One region of the Burkholderia sp. AW33-5 genome, then DNA from elsewhere that is predicted to be linked to it. Evidence: riboswitches for the same ligand, from Rfam matches in the RefSeq annotation. Region 1 holds a riboswitch; the other holds the start of a gene.
What was found. Region 1 has a riboswitch for glycine ahead of gcvT (glycine cleavage system aminomethyltransferase GcvT). Riboswitches for the same ligand answer to the same signal wherever they lie in the genome.
Positions count from the first base shown of each region.

Region 2: it holds a riboswitch for glycine, as region 1 does, so the genes downstream of both, gcvH (glycine cleavage system protein GcvH) here and gcvT (glycine cleavage system aminomethyltransferase GcvT) in region 1, are expected to answer to the same signal.

Region 1 is NZ_JBSAXA010000009.1:119,554-122,957, reverse strand. Features, by position in the region: gene ACV22V_RS16800 (oxidoreductase) at 1-979, shown strand, start outside; gene ACV22V_RS16795 (hypothetical protein) at 1,190-1,558, shown strand; glycine riboswitch at 1,682-1,786, shown strand; glycine riboswitch at 1,818-1,951, shown strand; gene gcvT (glycine cleavage system aminomethyltransferase GcvT) at 2,036-3,154, shown strand; gene gcvH (glycine cleavage system protein GcvH) at 3,282-3,404, shown strand, end outside.
Region 2 is NZ_JBSAXA010000022.1:11,798-15,201, forward strand. Features, by position in the region: gene gcvP (aminomethyl-transferring glycine dehydrogenase) at 1-1,264, opposite strand, end outside; gene gcvH (glycine cleavage system protein GcvH) at 1,261-1,635, opposite strand; glycine riboswitch at 1,865-1,951, opposite strand; gene ACV22V_RS26155 (LysR family transcriptional regulator) at 2,144-3,067, opposite strand; gene speB (agmatinase) at 3,228-3,404, shown strand, end outside.

The DNA of each region.
Region 1 (3,404 bases):
CACGAGCGGCCGCACCGAGGTCGCCGCGATCGCGACGGGCCAGCCCGATCGCGCGCGCGCCGCATACCCGGGCGCACGCATCGTCCCCGATCTCGACACGCTGCTCGGCCTCGACGACATCGACTGCGTGGTGATCGCCACGCCGAACGACACGCACTTCACGCTCGCCCGCCAGGTGCTCGAAGCCGGCCGCCACGTCGTCGTCGACAAGCCCGTCACGCTCACGGCCGACGAAGCGCTCGCGCTCGCGCGGCTCGCGAACGCGCGCAGCCGCCTGTTCGCGCCGTTCCACAACCGCCGCTGGGACGGCGACTTCCTCACCGTGCGGCGCATCGTCGAATCCCGCGAACTCGGGCGGCTCACGTATTTCGCGTCGCACTTCGACCGCTTCCGGCCGACCCCGCGCACGCGCTGGCGCGAGGAGCCCGCACGCGGCGGCGGCCTGCTGCTCGACCTCGGCCCGCACCTGATCGACCAGGCGCTCGCGCTGTTCGGGCTGCCGGAAACGGTCAGCGCCACGGTCAAGACGCGCCGCGACAACGGCACGGCGCCCGATTTCGTGCACCTGCTGCTCGGCTATCCGGACAAGGACGTCGCGCTGCACGCGAGCGCGCTGTCGGCGATCGAGCCCGCGCGCTTCACGCTGCACGGCACGCGCGGCAGCTACCAGAAGTTCGGGCTCGACACGCAGGAAGACCAGTTGAAGGCCGGCCTGACGCCGGACCACGTCGAGTTCGGCGGCGGCAACCCGCCCGGCGTGCTTCGCGTGCTCGACGGCGAAGTCGAGGTCGAGCGGCCGGTACCGACGCTCGACGGCCAGTACGCGGAGTTCTACCGCGCGCTCGCCGCGTCGGTCCACGACGGCGCGCCGTTCCCGGTCACGCCGCAGGACGCCGTCGACGTGATGACGATCATCGAGCTCGCCGCGCAAAGCGAGCATGAAGGCCGCCGGGTACCGTTCGTGCGCCGCACCGTCTGACGGCCGCCGGTCGGGTCGGTGCCGTCCCGGCCTCGGCCATCGCGTCGGGCCGCGCCGCCCCCGGCAGCGGCAGCGACCACGCGTCAGCCGCCGCGACAACACGATCCCGAACATTCCGTTACAAATGGTGCGGGAACGAAAGTCAGCGGTCGCCCGGTCTGATGCGTTTCTCAAAAAGTCGATCCGACACCAAACCGTCAGGAGAATGTGATGCAACGGTTGATTCGCGCAGCGGCATGCTGCGTCCTGGTTTCCTCGCTCGCGGCCTGTGTCGTGCAGCCGCAGCGGCCGGCCCGACAGACGCCCCCGCCCCCGCCGCGGCCGAATCCGCAGGTCGTCGCGAACGATCGCCTGCTGGAGGTCCAGGGCCGGATCGACAACCTGCACCGCCGGATCGACGCGCGCGTCAACGGCGGCTACTACCCGCCGCCGTACGGCGCGCAGTTGCACCACCGGCTCGACGTGATCCGCCAGGAAGCGAGCGACATGTCGACCCAGCACAACGGCGGCCTGTCCGGCGACGAGCAGCGCGTGCTGAACCAGGAACTCGACACGGCCGCGCGCGCGATCGGCGAGTAAAACCGGCCATGCCGGCGTCCGCCGGTGCCGGCAAAAGCGGCGGCGTCCCTCACGCCGCCGCTTGTCGCGAAGCGACATTATTTTGCCCAAATTGACAATGCCGACCCGCTCGCGTACAGTCGCCCGCACGCGTCGGGAGAGCGTGTGGCCGCGTAGCTTCGCAACGCCGGTCGCGCCGCCGAAGGGGCACACCCGCAAACTCTCAGGCAAAAGGACCGACCGCGTCGGGGATCCCGTCCGCGCTTCGCGCGGGCCGCACTCCCCGCACTCTGGAGAGCGGCAGTAGCCCGCTGCGCGATTGCAGCGCGGGCAGGCTGCCCACCGAAGGGGCGCGCGTTCGCCGGCTCGTGGCCGCGGCGCAATCTCTCAGGTATCGAGGACAGAGGGGCATGTATCGCATCGCTCGCAGGCACACGGCCGCGACGGTCGGCACATGGCCGTTCTGACCCGCGCGCAAGCGCCTTGCCTGAGGCCTCGATGACTGCACTGAATCAAACCCCGCTCAACGCCGCGCACCGCGCGCTCAATGCCCGCATGGTCGACTTCGGCGGCTGGGACATGCCCGTCAACTACGGCTCGCAGATCGAAGAACACGAAGCCGTGCGCACCGACGCCGGCATGTTCGACGTGTCGCACATGTGCGTCGTCGATTTCACCGGCAGCCGCGTGCGCGCGTTCTTCGAACACGCGATCGCCAACAACGTCGGCAAGCTCAAGACCCCCGGCAAGGCGCTCTACTCGTGCCTGCTCAATCCGCAGGGCGGCGTCGTCGACGACCTGATCGTCTATTACTTCACCGAAGACTTCTTCCGCGTCGTCGTCAACGCCGGCACGGCCGAGAAGGACATCGCGTGGTTCAACCAGCTCAACGAACAAGGCGGCTACGGCCTGACCATCGCGCCGCGCCGCGATTTCGCGATCGTCGCCGTTCAGGGCCCGAACGCCCGTGAAAAGGTCTGGACGACGGTGCCCGCCGCGCGTGCCGCGACCAGCGAACTGAAGCCGTTCAACGCCGCGCAGGTCGCCGGCACGCCGTTCGGCGATCTCACCATCGCGCGCACCGGCTACACCGGCGAAGACGGCTTCGAAGTGATCGTCCCGGCCGTGCACGTCGAAGCGCTGTGGGCCGCGCTGCAGCAAAACGGCGTGCGCCCCTGCGGGCTCGGCGCGCGCGACACGCTGCGCCTCGAGGCCGGCATGAACCTGTACGGCCAGGATATGGACGACACCGTGTCCCCGCTCGACGCAGGCCTCGCGTGGACGGTCGACCTGTCGGCGCCGCGCGAGTTCGTCGGCCGCGCCGCACTCGAGCGCGACGGCTCGCGCGCCGCGTTCGTCGGCCTGATCCTGCAGAAGGAAAACGGCAAGGCGGGCGGCGTGCTGCGCGCGCACCAGAAGGTCGTCACGCCGCACGGCGAAGGCGAGATCACGAGCGGCACGTTCTCGCCGTCGATGCAGGAATCGATCGCGTTCGCGCGCGTGCCGGCGGCCGTCCAGGTCGGCGACATCATTCATGTGCAGATTCGAGACAAGCAACTTCCCGCGCGCGTGGTAAAACTGCCGTTCGTGCGCAACGGCAAGGTCCTCGCTGCGTAACGACCGAGAGGCGACCGGGAGGCCGCCTCCCGGGAAGCCGGGAAATGGCGCCCGGCGCAACCACACCCCGGCGCGTCCCGGCGGCGCGCCAGCATAACGAACACACCCTTTTATCCAGGAGCATCCGATGAGCAACGTCCCGGCCGATCTGAAGTACACCGACGAACACGAGTGGATCCGCACCGAAGCCGACGGCACGCTGACGGTCGGCATCACCGATCACGCGCAGAGCACGCTCGGCGACATCGTC
Region 2 (3,404 bases), on a different contig from region 1:
GCGCGTCGATGGCGCGCAGGTTGACCCGGCGGGCCCGTGCCGCCGCGTGCACGGCATCGGTGCGAATGCCGCTGTCGACGGCGATGGTGTCGAAGCAGTATTCGGTTGGCACGGCATGGCCGAGCCGGCGCAGGCCGGCGGCCAGGATCGCGGTGAGGCGGTGGATGCGGCGCGCGATCGCGGTCAGTCCGTGCGGGCCGTGATAGGCCGCGTAGAAGCCGGCGATATTGGCGAGCAGTACTTGCGCGGTGCAGATGTTGCTGGTGGCCTTCTCGCGCCGGATGTGCTGTTCGCGCGTCTGCATCGCGAGGCGCAGCGCCGGGCGGCCGTGCGCGTCGACCGACACGCCGACCAGTCGTCCCGGCATCGTGCGCTTGAACGTGTCGCGCGTCGCGAAATAACCGGCGTGCGGGCCGCCGTAACCCAGCGGCACGCCGAAGCGCTGCGTGGTGCCGACCGCCACGTCGGCGCCGAATTCGCCCGGCGGCGCGAGCAGGGTCAGCGCGAGCAGGTCGGCGGCGACCACGGCCAGCGCGCCGTTCGCATGCAGGGTGCCGACCACGTCGCGGTAATCGTGGATGTCGCCGAAGGTGCCCGGATATTGCAGCAGCGCGGCGAAACAGCCGGTGGCGGACAGATCGCGGCGCGGATTTCCGACGACGATCTCGATGCCGAGCGGCTCCGCGCGCGTGCGAACGATCTCGATCGTCTGCGGATGGCAATCGTGCGCGACGAAGAAGATCCGGCTGTCCGACCGGGCGAGGCGCCGGCAGAACGTCATCGCCTCGGCGGCCGCGGTGCCTTCGTCGAGCATCGACGCGTTGGCGATCTCGAGGCCGGTCAGGTCGGCGATCATGGTCTGGAAGTTGAGCAGCGCCTCCAGGCGGCCTTGCGAGATTTCAGGCTGGTACGGCGTGTAGGCCGTGTACCAGGCCGGATTTTCCAGCACGTTGCGCTGAATGACCGGCGGCGTGTGGGTGTCGTGGTATCCCATGCCGATGAACGAGCGGAATACCTGGTTGCGGCCTGCCAGTGCAGCCAGCCGGTCCAGCGCGTCGGCTTCGGTGCAGCCGGGAGGCAGGGCGAGCGGCGCATCGCTGCGGATCGCCGCGGGGACGACCTGTTCCACCAGCTCGTCGACGGAGTCCAAGCCGAGCACGGCCAGCATCGCGGCCTGTTCGTTTGCATCGGGGCCGATGTGGCGGCGGACGAACGACTCGCGCTGCGCGACGGAATCGAATGCGTTCATGGCCGTCTCCGTCATGCGCCGATATAGGCGCGATACGCGGCGGCGTCCATCAACCCGGTCAGCTGCTCCGGGCTGTCGATGCGCATCCTGAAGAACCAGCCGTCGCATTCCGCGGAATCGTTGACGAGGCTCGGCGTGTCGCCCAGGGCGGCGTTCGCTTCCAGCACGGTGCCGGACACCGGCATCTTGACCTCGCCGGCGGCCTTGACCGATTCGACGGTGGCGGCCTCGTCGTACTGGGCAAAGGCGTCGCCTTCGTTTGGCAGTGCGACATAAACCAGATCGCCCAGCTGCGATTGCGCGTGGTCGGTAATGCCGACGGTGGCGCTGCCGTCGCCTTCGACGCGCAGCCATTCATGGGATTCGGTGTATCGGACCTCGCTCATGTGCTCTCTTCCTGACAGGGTTGCGTTGCGTGATGCGGCACACGCAAGCCGGAAGTGCACGGGCGGGAGGATGATCGACGAGTCGGCATCCGGACGAGACCGGGGCATTCCAGGCTGCGTGCCTGATGCCCCCTCTGTCCGTTTGCCTGAGAGATTGCGCGCCCCGGCGGGGCGCTTCTCCTTCGGCGAGGCTTGGTCGACGACCAGAGGCCTACTCTCCAGAGCGCTAATCGATGCGTCAGTCCTTTTGCCTGAGAGTTTCTGGGGCGATTCCCCTTCGGCGCCGCCGGACGGCGGTCTCTCCTGACACATCCCGATAGCTGGCGACAATCTAGTCGCACGCCTGCGGCGGTGTCAACACCTCGTTCGATCGCCCATGCGGCGAAGCAGATGCCGCGGCACGACGCAGGCGTGCCGAAAACGGCGCGCGGCCTGGCGGAGCAAGGCCGCGCCGCGATCGCGGCCGGTCGATACTTCGGTGGAGACCGAAATGAATATCCGATATCGACTATCTGTCCGCCGGCGCGGGGCGGTTGCCCGACTGGGCCATCAGGTCGTCGAGGAACGCGCGAAGCACGGTCGGCTGTGCGGCGCCGCGGCGCGTGATCGACGAGAACGGCCATGCGGACGTGAGCTGTTCCGCGGCGAGCTGGCGCATCTGGCCGGCGTCGACCCACTGTCTCGCGTAGTGCCGCGGCAGAAAGCCGATATACGCGCCCGTCAGGATCAGGATCGCCTGGGCCTCGACATTGTCGACGGTCGCGGCCGCGCTGCCGCTCTCGAGCAATTGCAGGTCGCGCTGCTGCAGGAACGCGCGGGCGACCACCTGGCTTTGGCGGACGCGCTCGATCAGCGCGTCGCCGGTGGCGTCGGTCGAGAACAGCGGATGGTAGCGGCTGCAGTAGAGGCCGTCGGGCTCCTCGTACAGCTGCGTGTAGGACAGGCCGGCAACGGTGAGCGGGAAGTGGCCGATCGCGAGGTGCAACCGCCCGTCGAGCACGCGTTCCTCGAGCTCGGCCGGCGTGCCGATGTAGATGTCGAGCTGGACATCGTGACCGCGCGAGACGAACCGGCGCAGCGCGAGCGGCAGGATGCTGTCGGTGTCGGTGACCGTGTTGTCGATGATGCCGAGATGAAGCCGGCCCGAGATGCGCTGCTTGAGCGCATGGGTGTCCATGCAGAACGCTTCCACCGCGAGCGCGAGGCGCTGCGCGGATTCGTAGGTCGCGACGCCGTGTTCCGTCAGACGAAAGCCGCTGCGGCCGCGTTCGCACAATTTGACGCCGAGGCGCGTTTCGAGGCTGGTCATCTGCTCGCTGATGGTCGACTGGCTCACGTTCAGCGCGGCCTGCGCGGCGGAGAAGCCGCCGCATTTCACGATGGTCATGAAAATCCTGAGCAGTTTCAGGTCGATGTCCTGCAGCTGTTTCACGTTCCGTTCTCCTCCGTCCGTCACATCGGAATATCCGATATGGACATCTGATAGATGCTATTTTTCCGGAAAAAATTTTTGCCCATAGTGACCGCAAAGGCAAGCGCATGGACGGCCGTGCGCCCGAAGACGAATCCGCATACAGATGGAGACGGAGACAATGCAGAACAACAGCTATGAAAAGGGCAGGCTCAACCTGCCGTTCGTCGGTCACTGCACCTTTGCGAAGGCGCCGGTGTGCCTCGACTGGGAGAACATCGACGCGGACGTCGCGATCCTGGGTGCGCCCAACGACATGGGCACCCAGTGGCGCTCGGGCGCGCGCTTCGGCCCGCGC